Regions from separate parts of the Paenarthrobacter sp. 10L412 genome, predicted to be linked through region 2. Evidence: predicted binding sites of a transcription regulator. Region 2 holds the regulator's gene; the other holds the start of a gene.
What was found. The regulator LexA, encoded in region 2, represses DNA repair genes until DNA is damaged. The targets are predictions, from matches to a motif close to TCGAACANNTGTTCGA.
Positions count from the first base shown of each region.

Region 1: AC1DD7_RS20510 (DUF6504 family protein) is a predicted target of LexA. The motif match lies at 6,417-6,432, and genes of this name have one in related genera.

Region 1 is NZ_JBFTJT010000016.1:104,139-115,292, forward strand. It holds gene AC1DD7_RS20475 (lipoate--protein ligase family protein) at 1-662, shown strand, start outside; gene AC1DD7_RS20480 (FdhF/YdeP family oxidoreductase) at 754-3,081, shown strand; gene AC1DD7_RS20485 (mycoredoxin) at 3,123-3,380, opposite strand; gene AC1DD7_RS20490 (SOS response-associated peptidase) at 3,547-4,293, shown strand; gene AC1DD7_RS20495 (hypothetical protein) at 4,294-4,683, opposite strand; gene AC1DD7_RS20500 (TetR/AcrR family transcriptional regulator) at 4,729-5,268, opposite strand; gene AC1DD7_RS20505 (FAD-dependent monooxygenase) at 5,327-6,382, shown strand; gene AC1DD7_RS20510 (DUF6504 family protein) at 6,492-6,842, shown strand; gene AC1DD7_RS20515 (DNA polymerase III subunit alpha) at 6,846-10,379, shown strand; gene thrS (threonine--tRNA ligase) at 10,500-11,154, shown strand, end outside.
Region 2 is NZ_JBFTJT010000002.1:47,641-58,794, reverse strand. It holds gene miaA (tRNA (adenosine(37)-N6)-dimethylallyltransferase MiaA) at 1-477, shown strand, start outside; gene dapF (diaminopimelate epimerase) at 539-1,507, shown strand; gene AC1DD7_RS02015 (class I SAM-dependent methyltransferase) at 1,488-2,102, opposite strand; gene hflX (GTPase HflX) at 2,597-4,159, shown strand; gene AC1DD7_RS02005 (ATP-dependent DNA helicase) at 4,152-6,209, shown strand; gene lexA (transcriptional repressor LexA) at 6,219-6,962, opposite strand; gene AC1DD7_RS01995 (LysM peptidoglycan-binding domain-containing protein) at 7,318-7,677, shown strand; gene AC1DD7_RS01990 (histidinol-phosphate transaminase) at 7,755-8,873, shown strand; gene hisB (imidazoleglycerol-phosphate dehydratase HisB) at 8,920-9,546, shown strand; gene hisH (imidazole glycerol phosphate synthase subunit HisH) at 9,543-10,304, shown strand; gene AC1DD7_RS01975 (hypothetical protein) at 10,305-10,463, shown strand; gene priA (bifunctional 1-(5-phosphoribosyl)-5-((5-phosphoribosylamino)methylideneamino)imidazole-4-carboxamide isomerase/phosphoribosylanthranilate isomerase PriA) at 10,498-11,154, shown strand, end outside.

The DNA.
Region 1 (11,154 bases), on a different contig from region 2:
TGGAGCTGCTGAAGCGGGCCCGCAGCGGGCAACTGGGTCCCTCCCTGCGCTTGTACCGCCCGCAGCCGACCGTTGCCTTTGGCCAGCGCGACGCGAACCTGCCGGGCTTCAGCGCCGCCGAGGATGCCTGCCGGGAGCTCGGCTTCGAGCCCCTCGTGAGGAAAGCCGGTGGACGTGCGGCGGCTTACCACCAGGGCACCCTGGTGATCGATCATATTGAGCCGCACCCTGACGCGATCGTCCGTGCGAAGGCACGCTTCGCCGAGTTCGGTGAGCTGCTGGCAGGTGCCCTCCGGAGCGTCGGCGTCCATGCCGCCGTCGGAGAGATCCCGGGGGAGTACTGCCCCGGGGAGTTCAGCGTGCACGGGGAGGACGCGGAGTTTCCCGCCCATCGCATCAAGCTGATTGGTACAGCCCAGCGGGTGGTGTCCGGCGGTTGGCTGTTCAGCTCCGTGATTGTGGTGGAGAACTCCGGTCCCATCCGTGACGTCCTGACGGCGAGCTACGGCGCGCTTGGCCTGGATTGGGATCCTGCCACCGCCGGTGCTGCAAATGACCTGCTGCCCCACCTGGACGTCAAGACTGTTGAGGACGCTGTTGTTGACGCTTACCGCGGCTACGCAGACGTGGTGGACGGCGACTTCCGCAGTCTTCTGGTTTAGTTGAGCACGCTCTCTGGTTAGTTGAGCACGCTGGGGGCCGGGTTTACGCTGAGGGGATCAGGAACCTAACCACACGAAACCTGGTGGAATGATGGGCCGGAAGAAGCACCCAGTTCAGGATACCGACGTCGACTTGAGCGTCAGCGAACCCAAGAGGTCGGCCGCCGGTTTGCCCAGCCTCAGCGAAACCCTTCCCCACGCGATGGCTCACATGGGCCCTTCCCGCGCATGGAAGACTCTTACGGCGGTCAACCAAAAAGACGGTTTCGACTGCATGAGCTGCGCTTGGCCTGATCCGCCGGAACGCAAGGCTGCCGAATTCTGTGAAAACGGCGCCAAGGCTATCGGGTGGGAGGCGGAGCCTCTGAGGATCCCCACGGAGTTTTGGGCCGGAAACCCGCTGAGTTCCCTGGAATCCCGTTCCGAGTACTGGCTGGGGCAGCAGGGCCGGTTGGTGGAGCCCGTATACAAGGCGGCAGGGTCGGACCACTACGCACCCGTTAGCTGGGAGCGGGCCTTGGACATCATTGCGAACGAGTTGAACGCCCTCGATGATCCAAACGAGGCCACGTTTTACACCAGTGGACGCACCAGCAATGAAGCAGCGTTCCTGTACCAGCTTTTCGTCAGGGCTTTTGGAACCAACAACCTTCCTGACTGTTCCAATATGTGCCACGAGTCCACGGGTGTGGCCATGGGCGAGACCATCGGGGTGGGCAAATCGGCCATCACGTATACGGATTTCGCAAAGTCGGATCTGATCATCATCATGGGACAGAACCCGGGAACCTGCCATCCGCGGATGCTGACCGCATTGGAGGAAGCCAAGCTCGCGGGTGCGTCCATTGTCGCTGTTAATCCGTTGCCCGAGGCTGGCCTGATCAACTTCCGCAACCCCCAACGTGTCCGCGGCCTCGTTGGGAAGGGAACTGACTTGGCTGACCAGTTCCTGCAGATCCGGCTCGCCGGAGATATGGCGCTGTTGCAGGCTGTTTCCAAGCGCGTCCTGGATGCTGAAAGCGCTGCGCCCGGTTCGGTGTTGGACCGCACGTTCATCGATGAGCACTGCCAGGGGTTTGTTGGATTCGCTGCTCACCTGGCAACTTTGCAGGAGCGGGACGTTCTTGCCGCCACAGGCCTGACCAGCGCAGAAATCGATGAACTCGCTGACAGGTACATCCACGCGGACAGGGTCATCATCACGTGGGCCATGGGACTGACCCAGCATAAGAAGGCAGTGCCCACCATCAAGGAGATCATTAATCTCCTTCTGCTCCGCGGCAACATTGGAAAACCGGGCGCTGGCCCTTCGCCAATCCGTGGACACAGCAATGTCCAGGGTGACCGGACCATGGGCATTTGGGAGAAGATGCCGCCGCGGTTCCTTGACGCCTTGCAGGATGAGTTTGGCTTTGAGCCGCCACGGAAGGCCGGTGTTGATTCGGTGGACAGTATTCGTGGAATGCGGGACGGCAGGATCAAGGTCCTCATCGCGCTGGGCGGGAACCTCGTGCATGCGATCTCGGACACCGCGGTTGCTGAGCAGGCTGTGCGTCGGACCAGGCTTTCAGTCCAGATTTCCACCAAACTGAATCGCTCACATGTTGTGGTTGGCGAGCAGGCCCTGATCCTTCCGACCCTTGGCCGGACCGAAATCGACAAGCAGGACGGGATTGAGCAGTTTGTCACCGTAGAGGACACTGTGTGCGCAGTGCACCGCTCCGCCGGGACGCTGGAACCCATCGCCCCGGACGTTCTCTCTGAAGTGGCGATCGTCAGCCGGCTGGCCGAGGCGGTTCTTGATCACAAGGTTCCGGTGGATTGGGCGGGTCTGAGGCGCAACTATGACAGCATCCGTGACCACATTTCCCATGTGGTGCTTGGATTTGATGACTTCAATACCCGCATCCGCGAGCGCGACGGTTTCGTGCTTCCGCATGGCCCGAGGGATTCGCGGACGTTCCCCACAGCAACGGGAAAGGCCATGTTTTCTGTCAATGAGCTGGAAACCATTGAAGTACCGCCGGGGAGACTGCTCCTTCAGACGGTGCGGTCCCATGACCAGTTCAATACGACCACGTACTCCATGAACGATCGTTACCGTGGCATCAAGAAGGGCCGCATGGTCTTGTTGGTGAACCCTGAGGATCTGGCGGGGTTGGGTTTCCAGGATGGCGCCTATGTGGATGTGCACAGCGAAGCCGACGACGGCGTTGACCGGGTGCTTCGACAGTTGCGTTTAGTGGCGTACCCCAGTGCCAGGGGCTGTGCGACTGCCTACTATCCGGAAGCGAATGTGTTGGTGCCGCTGGATTCGACAGCGGAAGGCAGCAATACGCCGGCGTCGAAGTCTGTAATTATTCGTCTTGAACCGGCTGCCGCCCCGATTTTCGAGGCGGCGGCCGGACAGCGGAAGTGAATGCCTTAGGCGACCGGGGTGCTTTAGGCGACCGGGTCTCTTTAGGCTGCGAGGCGGTTTTCTACTTCGGAAGCAGAAGGGTTGGTTGCTGCGGTTCCGTCCGGGAACAGGACGGTGGGGACGGTGCGGTTGCCTCCGTTGAGCTGCTCGACGAGTTCGGCCGTGCCATCTACTTCTTCGATGTTGATCTCGGTGTAGCCGATGCCCTTGGCGTCGAGCTGCTTCTTCAGGCGGTTGCAGTAGCCGCACCAGGTGGTCGAGAACATGGTGATGGTGCCGGAGTCGGGAGTGAAGTCCACAGAGCTCTCCTCAGTATTGGTCGTTTCCACGGGTGATTCGTTGGTATCAACCGTAACCCGCAGCCCAATAATTCCCGTGAGGCCGGGAATCGGGGTTACGTCACATTCCGGGCTGGTGTGTCCTTGGGCGACACGGCAGACTGTTCCCATGTGTGGACGTTATGTAATGGCCCGTGCCGTGGGCGATCTGCTGGCTGACTTTGATGCCGAACTTGAAAACGAGATCGCCCTCGAAAAATCGTGGAATGTAGCTCCAACGGATGCTGTTCCGATTGTGCTGGAAAGGCTCGTGGACGATGGTTTGAAGCGGCAGTTGCATGTTGCACGTTGGGGGCTGGTCCCCTCATGGGCGAAAGATCCCAAAGGCGGCGCTCGCCTGATCAATGCCCGCAGTGAGACTCTCCTGGAGAAGCCGTCGTTCCGAAAAGCTGCTGCGGCCAGGCGCTGCGCTGTTCCCGCAGATGGGTATTACGAGTGGAAGAAGGGCGAGGGAAAGTCCAAGCAGCCGTACTACGTGCATCCGGCGAATGGCGAGGGGCTGGTCTTCGCCGGCCTGTATGAGTGGTGGCGGGACCAATCGATGTCCAACGACGACCCCGACCGGTGGCTGTTGTCCATGTCCATCATCACCGCCGACACCCCGACGTCCGAATCGGCCCGCACCCGCCGCAGTGCCTCTGTCTTTGACGAGCTGACTGCTTTGCATGACCGGGTTCCCTTGCCCATGAGCAGGGAAACGATGGAGGCCTGGCTGGATCCACGCCAGGACGATGCGGCCGGTTTGGTGGACATGGTCCGCTCAAGGGCGCACGATGCCGCTGCTGACTGGACGCTCGACGCTGTGGGGCAAGCGGTCGGAAATGTCCGCAACAACTCACCGGAACTCATTGAACCGGTGGAGGGCCTTTTCTAGCTAGAGCGATTCCGTCACCGGGACGCCGGCTTGGAACTCGCGGCCGTCCGCCTCGCTGAAGGCCGTCATGACGTGGCCTTTGCTGAGCCCATGGATGGCGGACATCGGGAAGTTTCCGGTGATTACGTTCCCGGAGTGTTCCACGCCCTTGATGTCATAGTTTTCCTCGGCACTGAGTGAGTGGTTGAAGGAGTAGAACGAGATCGCTTCTCCATTCATGAACTCAATGCCGAGCCTGCGTTGGGAGGAATAGTCCTCGCTGGCAGCAACAAGGCCCACGACATAAGCGCCGGAGCCCGGTATGTTGCCTTCGATTTCGAATCTCGCAACGAGGTTGTCATCGGCGGCGGAGATACTGACCTGCTTCAGGAGTGCGTCATTGGTACTCATGCCACAATCCTGCTCTGTGGACCCGCCCGCGTCCACCCCTTTGCTTCATCCCTCCAAGAGTCGCCGGACGTTGGCTGCGACTGTGGTTTGGTCCATCGCCTGGCCGCGGCGTGCCGTCAGGAGGTGCATGGCCAACCCGTCGCCATAGTCCGATACGGCTTCTGCGCGGGCCCTTGGGTCAGGAATTCCCAGGGAATCGAGCATCTGTTCAAGAGCTGAAAGCATCCTCCGGTGCCCGGCGGCCACCACCTCGGGTTGGTCAAGGGCAAAGGTGAATCGTGCCCGGGTCAGTTCAGCGTGGTTTTGTACGAGCCCGAGCAGCGCTCCCGCGAGCTGTTCCGCCAAGGCAGCTACCGACGTCGGGAATTCGGACCCACCCTGCTGCTGCAGCAGGAGCGAGTCCCGTTCTTCAACGCGGTCGACGGCGGCAGCTACCAAAGCGGCACGGTTGCGGAAGTAATTGGAGGTCGTTCCGACGGCCACGCCGGCTTCGGCGTCAACGGCCCGGTGGGTGAGTCCCTTCAGGCCTTTGGCGGCCACCACGGCGAGGGCGGCGTCGGCAAGATCGGTTCGTCTGTCCGGCATGGCGAAAGTCTAGTCTTTAACCTCCCAATTACTACAAATGTAGTAGTACATTGGCACCATGAAAAAAGTGGATATCGTCGGTGGTGGCATAGCAGGCCTAGCCCTGGCAGGAACTCTTGATCCCAGTCAGTTCCACGTCACCGTGTACGAACAGCGGGCCGGCCTCCCGGCAGTAGGAACAACCCTGGCCATGTGGCCCGAAGCCCAGGAGGCACTGGCCTCATTGGGGATCCTTGGCGCCGTCCGGGAAAACAGCCCCATCATCAGGGGCGGCGCGCTCCGGAGCGCCACAGGGGTGCCGTGGTTAAGCGTGGAAGGGCAGAACCTTGTGGGTGTCGCCCGCCACACGCTCCTGCGCCTCCTCGACTCAGCCGTACCCCCAACAGTCCAACGACGCATCGAAAAGCTGGACGCGGTTCCAAGCGACGCCCACCTGATAGTGGCGGCAGACGGAGTGCACAGCATGGTGAGGCGCTCCGTGTGGGGCCAATCGCGTGCGGCCAAGCTGACGCCCTACCTCGCCGTTCGAGGCGTCATTGCCGCAGAGCCGGGAAGTGAAACCATAGGTGAGTACTGGGGGCGCGGGGACCTCTTTGGCATAGGCCCTTCAAGCGGCGGAACCAACTGGTATGCATCCTTCCGCTCCGGGATGGGGCCCGAGGGAATTGACGTCGGCGAAGCCCTTGCAATGGCGCGCCGCCGCTACGCCGGGCACTCGCAGGGTATCCAACATGTCCTGCAAGCAGCGGTGCCCGAAACATCATTGGCACAACGCATTTGGACCACCCCGCCGCTATGGCGTTATTCCCGGGGCAATGTGGTCCTCATCGGCGATGCGGCCCACGCCATGGCGCCCAACCTTGGGCGAGGCGCTTGTGAGTCGTTGATAGACGCCGTCACCTTGGGCAAGCTGGTCAACACCCTGCCCCTGGATCGGGCCCTCGATGCCTACAACCGTCAACGCGTGCTACGGACCCAGCAATACCGCATCGGTTCATCCCTGATGATGCGCGTGGCGCTCGCAGAAGGTGCGCAACCCCTGCGCGACAAGCTGCTCGACCTTGCTGCCAAACGAAAGTCCAAAGGGCCCGGAAGGAGCAAAACTTCCCAGTAGGTTTTGTCGGAGGGGCGACGTAAACTGGATATATTCGAACATACATTCGAACGATGATCTTACGATCATCACTGATCCAGGGTGATGCTCACAGGCAAGGAGTGTGGATATGGGGCTTTTCAGTGAGTCCGTGGACGTCATCTGCACGGATACAGGCCAGCCGCAGGAAATCCAGTGGAAAGGAACCCACTACCTCGTCACCAACGAACCCCTCAGATGGTATGAACGACGCCAATGGTGGGTAGAAGAAAGCCGGGCACCACTGGGAAGCGGCGCAGGCCTGGTGGATCACGAGATCTGGCGGGTCCAACTCCAGCGCCCGCAGGACGAAGGGCAAACCGGCAAAACCAAAACCATCACCCTTGACCTCGTCCGCCACCTCGCCAGCGGCCGCTGGCGGCTCCTGCGTATCCACGATGCCGCACCGGCCCAGGCAGTCGAACCAGACGAAGCCGCCTGAACCTTGAGCTTCACACACCTGCACGTCTCCACAGCCTTCAGCGCCCACTACGGCGTCTCCTGGCCAGACGAACTTGCCCAATCAGCCGCAGCAGACGGCGCAACAGCGCTCGCCTGTACTGACCGGGACGGCTTGTACGGCACCATCAAACACCTCAAAGCATGCATGGACGCCGGTATAGACCCCATCATCGGCGTGGACCTCGCCATATTCGACGACGACGGCGACCACCGCACCCAAGTAGCGGGCCGCGTCGTCGTACTCGCCCACGGCAACAACAACGGCGCCGGCTACCGCGCCCTCTGCCGACTCGTCTCAGACGCCCATGCCCGCACCTCCGGTAAAGCCGGGGGAGTAGTGCCCGTTGCCGTAACACGGGCAGAACTCGCATCACGCACACTGGACCCAAAAACCCTCAAACCCGTGCTAACCGTCCTCATAGGACCGGACTCCGATGTAGGCCACGCCATGGGAGGGCGGAAATATCTTCGCCCCCGGACACTCTTCAAACAATGGATCGACGCCATGCCTCCCGGAACAATCGTCGCCGAAGCCGTATCCCACCTCAGCGCCCCTGGAGAACCCCTCAGCACATCCCACGCTGTACGCATGCTCAAACTCGCCCTTGAATACAACATCCCCGCCATCCTCAGCAACGCCGTCCGCTACTGCGCCCAGGATGGCGCCCCCACCGCAGACGTCCTGGACTCTGCACGCACACTAAAATCCCTCCCCGAACTCTCATCGGCCCCACTGCTGCAACCAACGGGCCTGCTCCAACCAACCGGGCAGGGTTGGTTGAAAAACGCCCAACAAATGCTCCAACTCGGCAAGGAAATCATGGGCGCCGCAGGTCAAGGAGCAGCAGGGCTGAACAAGCTGCTCTCCAACACAGAAGCGCTCGCCGACAAATGCCGCATCGATCCCGTCCTGGACATGGGATGGAAAAAGCCCGTTGTTCCCGAAGCTTCCATCATCGGCATCGACCGTGACCCCATGGTGGAACTCACCCAACGATGCGAGGCAGGAATCACCCGGCGCTTCCCCGGCATCAACGGCGATGCGGAAATGCAGATGCGCTCGCGGTTGCAGCATGAGCTGGGGATCATCGACAAACTCGGCTTTGCCTCCTACTTCCTCACTGTTGCGGAAGTATCCAGAATGATCATCGAGATGGGCGTCCGGGTAGCTGCCAGAGGTTCCGGGGCTTCCAGCTTGGTCAACTATCTGATCGACATCAGCCAAGTGGATCCCATCCGCCATGACCTTATTTTTGAACGGTTCCTCTCGGGTCGCCGATCCACCCTTCCCGATATTGACATCGACGTCGAAAGCGCCGAAAGGCACAACGTCTACCGGAAGATCTTCGAGCGCTTCGGAGCCGAACGGGTGACCCTGATGAGCATGCAAAACGGTTACCGGGCCCGTGGTGCTGTCCGCGATGCCGGCATGGCCCTTGGCATGGACGACGGTGAAATCGGCGAAATTGCCAAGCAGTTGTGGCGCTTCTCCGCACGTAAATTCAGGGAGGCATTGGTTGAAAAACCTGAACTTCGTGAATTTGCCGGACGGGTGGAGGCTGGCCGTGAAGGGCCTGGGGGCATGGAGGAAAACCAGCAGTTGGACCTGCTGGTGGATCTCACTGAAAGGTTGGACCGCCTTCCCCGGCACATTTCCATGCACCCGTGCGGTGTGATCCTTGGCGATGCCACGCTCCTGGACAGAACCCCGGTACAGCCCAGCGGGTTGGGTCTGCCCATGAGCCAGTTCGACAAACACGACATGGATCCCATGGGCATGCTCAAACTGGATGTCCTGGGTGTGCGGATGCAAAGTGCCATGGCGTTTGCGGTGCGGGAGGTTATCCGCCTTCATCCGTCCAAAGCGGAGGTAGTGGCTGCTGGACACCATCCGGTGGAGGCGGGAGGCGCTGGTCCGGACTATATTGCCCAGGACGGCAGGATTGATCTCAATGCGGTGCCTTTCGACGACGAGCCCACCTATGAGTTGATCCGCAGTACCCACACCTTGGGCTGCTTCCAGATTGAATCCCCTGGCCAGCGTGAGCTGATTGGGAAGATGGCACCGCGGGAATTCAATGACCTCATCATCGATATTTCCTTGTTCCGCCCTGGCCCCATGAAGTCGGACATGGTCCGCCCGTTCCTTGAACACCGGCATGGGTTCGCACCCGAGGTCTACCCGCACCCGGACCTGAAGCCCGTTTTGCAGGAAACCCATGGCGTCACGGTTTTCCATGAGCAGATCCTGAAGACCTTCCATGTCATGACAGGGTGTGGTTTGGACCGGGCGGACGAGTTTCGTCGGGCCTTGGGTGACGAGCTCCACGAACCTGAAGTAGAGAGGTATTTCCGTCGGGAAGCGATCAAGGGATACTCCCCGGACGTCGTGGACAAAGTGTGGGGAACCCTCAAAGCCTTCGGCAGCTTTGGTTTCTGCAAAGCCCATGGTGCTGCTTTTGCTGTGCCCACCTATCAATCGGCGTGGCTGAAGGCACATCACCCTGAAGCGTTTCTTGCAGGGCTGTGGGAACACGATCCAGGGATGTACCCCAAACGGCTGCTGGTTGCTGAGGCCCGTCGCTTGGGTATTCCCATCCTGCCCTTGGATATCAATCGCAGCCAGGCTGAGTACAGGGTGGAAAGAATCCAGGAAGGCCAGGATTCCGGCAAGCTCGGCATTCGCTTGAGCCTGAACGGAATATATGGACTGTCGGGAGCGGAACTGAAGCGGATCGTGGCTGGTCAACCCTATGATTCCCTCGCGGACCTCCGAGCCAGGGCCAGGGTGAGCAAACCGAATATCAAGAGGCTTGCCCAACTCGGAGCCTTCGATGCCCTGCACCGGGATGCCGGCGGAACTGCAAACCGTGCCGATCTGGTGCAGCACTTGCAGGCCCTCCAGGGCAGTCCCTCCAAGAAGGCCAAGGACGTCATCGAAGGGCAATTATCCCTACCCCTTGGTGATGTGGAGCTGCGGAACCTTGCTGCTGGATTACCTGAGCCCAGCATGGTGGAGAACGTGCGGGCAGAGCTTGATCTCATGGCAGTGGATGTGAGCGAGCATCTTATGGAAAGCCATAGGCCATTGCTGGACAAGCTTGGCGTAACTACGGCGGATAAGCTCCTGGGTCTTCGCAACGGCACCGAGGTACTGGTTGCCGGTGTCCGGATCGCAACTCAGACACCTCCCATGCGTGGTGGGCGCCGGGTGGTGTTCATCAGCATCGACGACGGTACAGGCTGCGTGGATACTGTCTTCTTCCATGAAGCGCAGGAAGAATCGGGTCCGCTCCTGTTCGGTACCCGACTTTTGCTGATCCGCGGAACTACGCGAAGAACAGGTCCCAAGGGAATCAGCCTCAGTGCCAGCAAAGCCTGGGACCTTAGCCGCCCCGAAACTTTGCCGTTTGCCGAAGTCCTGCCACCCGGCGTCGGGCTTCCGCCTGAATTCACTCATTCAGGGCCCCTTGATGGTATCTCCAGGAACCTGGCCATCACGGGCCTCGGGAGCTGAATCGCGGCGTCGGCGCGCTGCTTTGGCCGCCTTCGTCGAAACAGATACGATTGACGATGGCTGGCTGTGGTCCCCGTACGCCACAAGCTATGAAGCCTTCACTATGAATAGGAGACACCCGTGTCAGATGCCCAACAGATCACCCTCATCGTCGATGGCGAAGAGACCAAGGTGACGGAAGGGACTACCGGCGCGGAACTCTTCTTCGAGCGCCGCGACGTCGTAGTTGCCCGTGTCAATGGTGTGCTGAAGGACCTTGACCAGGTTCTCACCGAGGGTGCAGACGTCGAAGGTGTCACCATTGAATCTCCTGACGGACTCAACGTTCTCCGTCACTCCACCGCGCACGTTATGGCCCAGGCCGTCCAGCAGCTGCGGCCTGATGCCAAGCTTGGCATCGGTCCTTACATAACTGACGGCTTCTACTTCGACTTCGACGTCGCCGAGCCGTTCACCCCGGAAGACCTGCGCCAGCTGGAAAAGATGATGCAGAAGATCATCAACCAGAACCAGAAGTTCGTTCGCCGCGTTGTCACTGAAGAAGAAGCCCGCGAAGCCATGGCTGGCGAACCCTACAAGCTGGAGCTGTTGGGCAAGAAGAACGACGCCGCCGACGCCGGAGAAGGCGTGAACGTTGAAGTCGGTGCGGGCGACATCACTATTTACGACAATGTGGACCGCAAGAGCGGCGAAAGCGTCTGGTGCGACCTCTGCCGCGGACCGCACCTGCCCAACACGAAGATCATCTCCAACGCGTTCGCGCTGACGCGCTCAT
Region 2 (11,154 bases):
GCCCGGCTTGAAAAGGTGGATCCCATCTCGGCAGGCCGTCTGGGGGATGCCCGGCGGGTGATCAGGGCCCTGGAGGTCTATGGAATGACGGGACGCCCGTTCAGCTCGTTCATGCCGCAACGCGAGTACTTCCAGCCAGCCATACAGATTGGCCTGTCTGTGGACCGGGAAGTTCTGAGGGAGCGGCTGGCGAAACGCGTACACAGGATGGTGGATGCGGGGTTGCTGCAGGAAGTGGAACGGCTTGATGCGGCTGGGCTGCGGCGCGGCAAGACAGCCTCGCGTGCCCTGGGATATGCGCAGTTCCTTAGAGTGCTCGACGCCGAAGCCAGCGTCCCGGAGGCAGCCGAGGAAACCATTGTGGCCACGAGGCAGTTCGCCCGGCGACAATTGACCTGGTTTCGGGCCGATCCCCGCATCGCCTGGCTCGATTGGCAGGATCCGGAGCTCGTGTCCAAAGCAGTGGCGCTGGCCTAGCCAGGCTGGCACTCCATACAGCAATTTCTGGCCGAACCTGCCCGGCGGGTAGCCTAGTCCCATGGATCAAACCGCCGCAGTTCCCGCCCAGCAGTCCGCCGCTGCCGGCGCCCCCGTGCCCAATGCCAGCCTTTCCGGTTTGGCGTTTTCCAAGGGCCATGGAACGGGCAATGATTTCGTCCTGATTGCTGATCCCGGTGATGTCCACGAGATCTCTCCCGAGCAAGTAGCACAGCTGTGCGACAGGCATCGGGGTATAGGCGGTGATGGCCTTATCCGGGCTGTCCCATCCCGGTATTTGCCCGAAGGCCGCGTCCTGCTTGAACAGGACGACTCGGCGGAATGGTTCATGGACTACCGTAACGGCGACGGGTCACTGTCCGAGATGTGCGGCAACGGCGTCCGCGTCTTCGTGCACTTCCTGATCTCCCAAGGCTTGGTTGAGCTCGGGCCGGGTCAGTCCTTGACCATCGGAACACGCGGCGGCATTAAGAAGATTGTGCGCACGGCGGACGGCTATGCCGTGGATATGGGCCCTTGGGAATTCATTTTCCCTGCAGAAGCACAAAGCAAAGCCATGGATGCCCTGGTCAGCGCCGACGGTCTGGAGGTGGCCCGGCCCGGACTCTCAGTCAGCATGGGGAATCCGCACACGGTGGTAGCGCTTGCGGAGCTTAGCGAGCTCTCCGCCACGAAGTTGTTCACTGCGCCGGCAGTGGATCCCAAGCCTGCCAATGGCACCAATGTCGAGTTTGTAGTGCCCGCAGAGCCGCTGGTTCACGACGGCGTGGGAACCATCACCATGCGCGTCCACGAGCGCGGAGTCGGCGAAACCCAATCGTGTGGCACCGGGGCTTGTGCCGCCGCCGTCGCGATCCGTCATTGGGCTGGCAGCAGCGCCCCCAACTCTTGGCACGTCAACGTTCCCGGTGGCGTGGTGGATGTCAAGTTCTTCCCGGGGGAGGATGGCCGCGAACACGTTGAGCTCAGCGGCCCTGCAGTCATTGTGGCTAGTGGGACGCTTTCCTGACCCGAAGGATCCTGAAGGACTTCGAAGTGCTCTCGCGGGAGACTGTGAAGGACTTGTCCAGTTCGTTGGCCAGCCAGCGTTGGAGGGAGTCTGAGCCCAGGTTCTTCTGAACCACCATCCACGCGTTGCCGCCGGGTGCCAGCCGGGGCAGCCACGTCAGGAGCAGCGAGTGTAGTTCGTCCTTGCCGATGCGGATCGGCGGGTTGGACCAGATCGTATCGAATTCGACGCCGGGGTCTACCTCTTGCGGGAGGCTGGCCTTCACGTTGTTCAAGCCCAGGGCAACTGCGTTCTCATTGGTCAGGGCGATGCAGCGCTCGTTGACGTCCACGGCGTAGACCTGTGCCAGGGGCGCCATGAGCCCCATGGTGAGGGCAACGGGACCCCAACCGCACCCGATATCCAGCAGGTTGCCCCGGGGCGAAGGCGGTGGAACCTCGGCCAAAAGTACCTTGGTGCCCTTGTCCACACCGTCGGGGCTGAAGATGCCCGACGAGGTCTGCACATGGCGGGTAGCTCCAGCGAGTTCCACAGTGAGGGGCTTGCGGGTGAAGGGACCGGCCGGTTGGGCGCTGAAATAGTGTGCAGACTCCATAATTTGCCAGATTAGTTGGCTATCGGCGGCTTGGGAAACTGCCCTCTCGCAGGGACGGTTTGACAGTGCTGCTAATGTTGAAGGCATGTTCTTGATCTTTGAGTAATCAGCCCGAGCCGACCAAACACGTCGGCAAGGCACCTGCCCGCGATGCAGGCCCGCTTGGCGTACCAGCCCAGCGCATGGCCATTCCGCCCGCAGGTTCCGTCCGGCAGACTCCGCACCTCCCATTGTTGGTTGATCGCGGTTGCTCAGTAGAACATGTCCCACCCCAGCTGTCGCGAAAGCAGTGGCCCAGCCATCTGCTGTTAGCTCCTGGCTTATGGTTTGGCGATGAATTCTCCTGCAGGACAGGACCTCCCGCGGACCAACCCGCTCGATTCAAGCACCACAGGAGGCCCTATATGGCCGAAGCTCGTCAGCCCACCGCGAATACCGTCCCATTGGACACCAAACAGCACTATTCTGGATATGCCGAACAGTCTAAGGAGACCATGACCACCCAGAAGCACTCCGGATCCGATTCCGACGCCCAGGACATGAGTCCTGAACAAATCCAGGCCGTCATCGACCGGATTCTTTCCAAGGATGTACCCGCACAGGCATCCGATGACAATGATGCCAAAGGCGTTTTCGGCAGGGCACAAGCGATCTCCACGCTTGACCACGAACACAGCATTTACGACGGCGACCAGGAAGACCTGGCCGAGCGCCGTGCCCTCCGCCGTACCGCGGGCCTTTCCACCGAACTCGAAGACGTCACCGAGGTTGAATACCGGCAGCTGCGTCTGGAGCGCGTTGTCCTGGCTGGCCTGTGGACAGAAGGTACTTTGGCTGACGCCGAGAATTCGCTCCGCGAACTCGCAGCACTGGCAGAAACTGCCGGATCCGAGGTCCTTGACGGCCTGGTTCAGCGCCGCACGAAGCCGGATCCCGGAACGTTCCTTGGGTCGGGCAAGGCCCAGGAACTCAAGGACATCGTGGCCGCCACGGGAGCCGATACCGTGGTGGTCGACACCGAGCTTTCCCCCTCGCAGCGACGCGGACTTGAGGACATCGTCAAGGTCAAGGTGGTGGACAGGACCACGCTGATCCTGGATATCTTCGCCCAGCATGCAAAGAGCCGTGAAGGTAAGGCACAGGTTGAGCTCGCACAGCTCGAGTACCTGCTCCCCAGGCTTCGTGGTTGGGGTGACTCCATGTCCCGCCAGGCCGGTGGCCAGGTGGGTGGAGCCGGTGCCGGGATGGGTTCCCGTGGTCCCGGTGAAACAAAGATCGAACTCGATCGCCGCAGGATCCGGACACGCATGGCCAAGCTCCGCCGGGAGATTGCTGCCATGAAGCCGGCGCGCGAGACCAAGCGGGCCAACCGCCGTCGTAATGCCGTACCTTCGGTTGCCATCGCCGGCTACACCAACGCTGGAAAGTCCTCCCTCCTGAACCGTCTGACCGATGCTGGAGTGCTGGTGGAAAACGCCCTGTTCGCCACCCTGGACCCGACTGTCAGGAAGGCACAGACGCCGGATGGCATCGGCTACACGTTGGCTGACACCGTTGGATTCGTCCGCTCGCTGCCTACGCAGCTGGTGGAAGCCTTCCGCTCCACCCTGGAGGAAGTAGCGGACGCAGACTTGATCCTGCATGTCGTGGATGCCTCCCACCCGGACCCGGAAGGGCAAATCGCGGCAGTGCGTGCTGTCTTCACCGAGGTCGACGCCCGCAAGGTCCCGGAAATCATCGTCCTGAACAAGGTGGACGTAGCGGATCCTTTCGTCGTGGAACGCCTGAAGCAGAAGGAGCCGCGGCACGCCGTGGTTTCCACCCGCACGGGCCAGGGCATTCCTGAACTCCTGGAAGAGGTCAGCCGGTCCATTCCCCGGCCGGGAGTCCGCCTCGAGGTGCTGATCCCGTATGACCGCGGCGACATGGTCAACAAGCTGCACAACTCCGATTCGGAAATCCTGAGCCTCGAGCACGAGGAAAACGGAACCCGCGTGGTGGCCATGGTTCGTGAAGGATTGGCCGCCGAGCTGGAGTCATTCGTCAGCAATGGTTGAGAAGGTGGCGGCGGACGTCGTCGAGTCAGTGGGGGAGAAGTTCACCCTCGAGCTGTTGGACAAAGCTGTTGCCGGGATGGGCGGTCAAAGCCGTTCAGGCCAGCACGAGATGGCAAGGCAAGTCACCAGGGCCATCGAGTCCGGTGAACATTTGCTGGTCCAGGCGGGAACGGGAACGGGTAAGTCTTTGGCTTACCTGATTCCGTTAATCGCACATTCCATGGACAGCGACAAACCCACGCTCGTGTCCACCGCTACCTTGGCCCTGCAAACACAGATTGTGGGCAGGGACCTGCCCCGGCTGTTGGAGACCATAAGCCCGGCCCTTGAGCGTCCCGTGAACGTGGCACTCGTCAAGGGCCGGGCAAATTATGTTTGCCTGCAAAAGCTGGAGGGCGGCTTCCCCAGCGAAGAGCCGTCCGAGGGCCAACTTTTTTCCCTGGGTGAGGACACCAGCGTGCCGCATTTCGCAGCGGCGGTTGGCGGCCCGTCGTCGCAATTGGGTAAGGAAGTGGTCCGGCTCCGTGAATGGGCCGAAAAGACGGCCACAGGCGACCGCGATGAACTGATGCCGGGCGTTACCGACCGCGCCTGGAGGCAGGTCTCCGTGACGTCCATGGAGTGCCTGGGAGCGCAAAAATGCCCCCTTGCCGAGGAGTGCTTCAGCGAGCAGGCACGGGCCAGAGCGGCTGAGGCCGACGTCGTGGTGACCAACCATGCCATGCTGGCCGTCAGTGCCTTCGAAGGACTTGCTGTCCTGCCCGAGTACGACGTCGTGGTGGTTGACGAAGCGCATGAGCTGCAGGACCGGGTCACGGGGGCCGTTACAGGTCAGCTGTCCGTGGCAATGGTGCATGCTGCCGCTTCGAGCGCGCGCAAACACACTGCTATTACCGTAGACGCCCTGAACGCGGCAGCCGATCGACTGGACATGGCCATTGCCGGAGTCCCCAACGGTCTGCTGCCCAATGGGCTCAACGACGAACAACTGGACTGCCTGGACCAACTGCGCGATGCCACACGCGCCGCACTGTCTGACTCGAAGACTGACTCTTCAAACGCGGTCGACGGCGGCAGGCAGCTTGCGCGCTCACGGCTCATGCTCATTCTGGAACTGTGCGAGCGGATGCTCGCAGCCAAGGAGAACCGTGAAGTGGTGTGGTTCTCCAGGAACAGCACCTTCGATCCCCAGCAGGGGTACTCGCACCCGGACGAGACCGCGCCCGCACTGATCAACATCGCCCCGCTTAGCGTTGCTGGCCGGCTGCGGGAAGGCCTTTTCGCGGGGCACACAGTGGTGCTTACTTCTGCCACGCTGGCTATTGGATCCGCCTTTGAGCCCGCAGCAGGTGGCCTGGGCCTCATTGGAGATGGTGCGCCCAGCTGGACCGGGTTGGACGTCGGATCGCCTTTTGATTATCCGAAGCAGGGTGTCCTTTACGTGGCCAAGCACCTGCCCAAGCCCGGCAGGGGCACTTCTCCCGAGGCACTGGATGAGCTTGAAGACCTCATCCGTGCATCCGGTGGGGGAGCCCTGTGCCTGTTCTCCTCACGTCGGGCGGCCGAGGAAGCCGCAGACGCGATGCGGCCACGGCTGGATGTGGACATCCTCTGCCAGGGGGAATCCACTATGGCAGCACTGGTGAAGCAGTTTGCCGATGAACCGGACACCTGCCTCTTCGGCACCATGTCCCTGTGGCAGGGCGTGGACGTCCCTGGCGGTTCATGCCGCCTTGTGGTGATTGACCGCATTCCGTTCCCGAGGCCCGATGACCCGCTGATGACCGCACGCTCGCGAGCCGTTGCACAGTCCGGGGGCAACGGGTTCATGGCGGTGTCAGCTACCCACGCGGCAATTCGTCTTGCACAGGGAGCAGGACGCCTTATTCGCTCCACCGGCGACAAAGGCGTGGTCGCTGTCCTGGACTCACGGCTTTCCACCGAACGGTACGGCGGGTTCCTGCGTGCCGCTTTGCCGCCATTTTGGGCAACGACGGACCGCAACGTGGTGCGCGGCGTCCTGGAACGCTTGGGCGCAAAGAAAACGTAGGCGAACGCCCTAGAGGGAGCGCAGGACCGAGACGACCTTGCCCATAATGGTGGCTTGGTCTCCAAGTATCGGCTCGTACTGCGTGTTCTGGGGGAGCAGCCAGGTGTGGCCGTCCCGCTGGCGGAAGGTTTTTACTGTGGCTTCGTCATCCAGGAGTGCTGCCACGATGTCACCGTTGATGGCGTCATTCTGGCGGCGGACAACCACCCAGTCACCGTCACAAATTGCGGCATCGATCATTGAGTCCCCAGCGACCTTCAGCATGAACAGTTCGCCGTGGCCCACCAGTTGCCGGGGCAGGGGCAAGACGTCCTCAATAGTCTGGTCGGCCAGGATGGGCCCACCGGCTGCGATGCGTCCTACCAAGGGCACCATCGCGGTGTCGCTGGCGCTGGCCAATTCCGTCACGGCAAGTCCACCTGCGCTGCGCAGTGTAGTAGCTGCTTCAACTCCGGGAATTGTGCCGCCGTCAAGGGTCAAAGGCATGAGTACTTCCATGGCGCGGGGGCGCTTGGGATCTCTGCGCAAGTAGCCGAGCTTCTCCAACTGGGAGAGCTGGTGCGTGACGCTGGAGAGGCTCGCGAGACCAACGGTGTCGCCAATCTCGCGCATGCTGGGCGGATACCCGTTGTCATTGACAGAGCGCTGGATGGTTTCCAGGATTTTCTTCTGCCGGACAGTCAGGCTTTTGGGACTCTTTTGAGGCTGCTGGCTCCGCAGGGGTGCCCCGCCGCCGGTGGCTTTCGCTGCCATGTTCGCCATTGCCCTTCCGTTCCGCCCGGTCACGGTCTGAAGTGCGCCCGGGGATGTTGGATCTGAAAAAATGTCAGACCCTCCTGTTCCACTGAAACAGTGCCTGTTTCTTCACTCAAACCTAGGCCAGGCACAGGCGTTTATCAAACATTCGTTCTAGCGAGTCTCGACACCGTTCGTTGATAAGTGCTAAAAATGTCATAGCAAGGTTCGAATATGTGTTCTATAAAAGTTGAACGCAGTTCGGATGTTCGAAGAAAGTGTTCGAACATCCGGGCCGGGTACAACGAGCACAAGGAATTGGCAGCCGGCAACGGGCATCCGATGCAGGCAATCGCTCAGAAGGGCTCAGCTCATGTCCGCAATCTCAACGTTCCATGAATTCCGCAACACTCCGGCTCCTGCGCGTCTCCGGCTAACCCAACGCGGCAGGATCGTCTTCTTCGGAATTCCCACCATGCTGCTCCTTGCCGCGCTGCTGAGCCTTGCCGGCTTCATCAACTCCCCGGCCAAAGCTTCTGATTCCCAAGGCCAGCTGCGGCCGCCGGTGGCCGTTACGGTGACTGTCCAGCCCGGGCAGTCCCTGTGGGGCATCGCCGGTGCGGCCGCGCCGGAGCGGGACCCTCGTGATGTCATTGCAGAAATCATCCAGTTGAACGATCTCCGCGGGGGACGCATCCAGCCTGGCCAGCAGCTGTTCGTTCCCGCCAATTGAGCGGCCAGGGTGCTATGGGTCACCGTCCCTGGCGTCACAGTTACTCTGCAGTCGCACCGGCACCTTAAACTGTCTTGGTGAGTGACCAGCTTGAGCGACTTGACCGACTTCCCCTCCGGACCAACCTGCGTGGACTGAGCCCCTACGGCGCACCGCAGCTTGATGTCCCCATTTTGCTCAACGTCAACGAGAACACCCATGGCGTGCCGGCCGATGTGCAAGCGGCCATTACCGAGGCTGTTGCGGCCGCGGCCACAGGCTTGAACCGATACCCTGACCGCGAGTTCACCGAACTTCGTGAATCCCTCGCCGATTACCTCGGACACGGGCTTTCCGCGGAGAATATCTGGGCAGCCAACGGCTCCAACGAGGTCCTGCAGCAGATTCTGCAGGCCTTCGGAGGTCCAGGGCGCAAGGCGCTGGGCTTCCCTCCCACATATTCCATGTACCCGCTGCTTGCCAGTGGCACGGACACCGAGTACGTCCGTGGAGTGCGGGCTGATGACTATGGCCTGGATGCCGCTTCTGCTGCTGCCCAGGTGAAGGAGACTGGCGCAAATATCGTGTTCTTGTGCTCTCCGAACAACCCCACAGGAACGGGACTGGGCTTGGACGTGGTCGAAGCCGTGTACGAAGCCGGCGAGGCCAGCCAAGCCATCGTCATCGTGGACGAGGCCTACCACGAGTTCGCGCACGACAACACGCCGAGTGCGCTGACGCTGCTTCCCGGGCGGGAGCGTTTGATCGTCTCGCGCACCATGAGCAAGGCCTTTGCCCTGGCAGGTGCGCGCCTGGGCTACATGGCTGCCGCACCTGAAGTTACCGATGCCATCAGGCTCGTTCGGCTGCCGTACCACCTCTCAGCCGTCACGCAAGCCACGGCCCTGGCCGCCCTCAACCACCGTGAAGCGCTCATGGCCGACGTCGAGGACATCAAGGTCCAACGGGACCGGATTGTGACCGAGCTCCTCCGAATGGGACTCAAGCCGGCAGCCTCGGACTCAAACTACGTGTTCTTCGGTGGGCTTTCGAACCCGCACGCGATCTGGCAGGGCTTGCTGAATGCGGGCGTCCTGATCCGCGACGTCGGCATTCCAGGGCACCTGCGGGTGACTGCGGGAACAGAAAAGGAAACAACGGCCTTCCTTGAGGCCTTGGAAGCCCTTCTGGACAGCCCTGCGTCCCAGCCCAACTAAACTTGTCAATAGACCCACCCCATTCTTCGTGTATAAGGACGTCCCAATGAGCGAAACCGGCGCCAAGCCGTCCGCTGACCGCACTGCGCGCATGGAGCGCACCACCAGCGAATCCTCCGTCCTGGTGGAGATCAACCTGGATGGCACCGGTGTCTCGGACATCAGCACCACGGTTCCCTTCTATGACCACATGCTGACGGCGTTGTGCAAGCACTCCCTGATTGACATGACCGTCAAAGCCACGGGTGACACCCACATTGATGCCCACCACACCGTGGAGGATGTGGCCATTACCTTTGGTGAGGTCCTGCGTACTGCCTTGGGCAACAAAGCCGGAATCCGCCGCTTCGGCGAAGCAACGGTTCCTTTGGACGAAGCCTTGGCGCACGCTGTCGTGGATGTTTCGGGGCGCCCATATCTGGTGCACGGAGGAGAACCTGCAGGGCAGGAATACCACCTGATCGGTGGCCACTTCACGGGTTCGCTGACCCGTCACGTCTTTGAGGCCATCACGTTGCACGCCGGTATCTGCCTGCACATGAACGTTCTTGCAGGCCGCGATCCGCACCACATCGTTGAGGCCCAGTTCAAAGCCTTTGCCCGGGCTCTTCGCTCGGCAGTGGAGTCGGATCCCCGCGTCGAGGGCATTCCATCCACCAAGGGGGCGCTATGAGTGGGCAAATCCTGAAGGACGGTGCGGTTACTGACGCTTCGGCTACCGTCAAGCCGGAGTCGCCTGAAGGTAAGCCCACGGTTACGGTGCTGGACTACGGTTCGGGCAACGTCCGTTCGGCCGTTCGCGCCCTTGAGCGTGCAGGCGCCGAGGTGGTTCTCAGCTCCAAGCCTGAGGACGTGCTGAATGCCGACGGGCTGCTGGTCCCCGGCGTGGGTGCCTTTGAAACGGTGATGAGGGAACTCAAGGCCGTCGATGCCATCCGCATGATTGGCCGCCGCGTCGCAGGTGGACGGCCCGTCCTGGCAATCTGCGTTGGGCTGCAGGTGCTCTTCGAAGCCGGAGTCGAGCACGGCACCGAGTCCGAGGGCATGGCCGAATGGCCCGGCAAGGTTGAACTCCTTCCGGCCCCCGTGGTTCCCCACATGGGTTGGAACACGGTGGACGTGCCTGAAGGATCCAAACTTTTCGCAGGCGTCGAGCAGGAACGCTTCTACTTCGTGCACTCATACGGCGTGCAGGAGTGGAACTTCGACGTCGTTCAGCCCCGGATGACCCCACCTTTGGTGACGTGGTCCGAGCACGGTGCCCGCTTTATCGCTGCTGTTGAAAATGGCCCCCTGTGCGCAACCCAGTTCCACCCCGAGAAATCCGGAGACGCCGGGGCGCGCCTCCTGCGCAACTGGGTGGACGGGCTTCGCAAACCTGGATCCACGGTGGCACAGGCTCCGGCACCGGATGATCGTGGTGCAGCCTAAGTGTGGTCGGTAGTGCTTATGGGCCTTGCCGGCGTGCTGGTGGGTGGAGGTATCTCTTTCCACCAGCAGAAGAAGCCACTGTGGGTTTCCGTTTCCTTCTATGTGCTGGCGGGGATGTCCCTGCTTGCCGCCTATCTCCTGACGCTGCCGGGCAACTGAACGCCTCGCGTCCCCATCAACTCCTAGGACACACATGACCACCTCTGCCCAGTCCGTTCTGGAACTCCTCCCCGCTGTCGACATCGTTGATGGCCAGGCAGTCCGCCTGCTGCAAGGCGAGGCAGGCTCGGAAACCAGTTACGGAACGCCTCTGGAAGCCGCCCTGAACTGGCAGAACGCCGGTGCTGAGTGGGTGCACATGGTGGACCTCGACGCCGCTTTTGGCCGTGGGAACAACGCGGACCTCATCAGCGAGGTCGTTTCCCAGCTCAACGTCAAAGTTGAGTTGTCCGGCGGTCTGCGGGATGACGAGTCGCTGGAACGCGCCCTGGAATTGGGCGTGGAGCGGGTGAACCTCGGCACAGCAGCATTGGAGAACCCTGAATGGACACGGCGCGCCATTGACCGCTTCGGTGACAAGATCGCCGTCGGCCTCGATGTCCGTGGTACCACCCTGGCGGGTCGCGGCTGGACCAAAGAAGGCGGCGACCTCTGGGAAGTTCTTGCCCGCCTGGAGGACGCCGGTTGCGCACGCTACGTGGTCACCGACGTCACCAAAGACGGAACGCTGCAGGGCCCGAACGTTGACTTGCTGCGCCAGATGGTGCAGAAAACGGGCAAGCCCGTGGTGGCTTCAGGCGGTATCTCCAGCCTTGAAGATCTTCGCGTGCTCCGTGAACTCGTGCCCCTG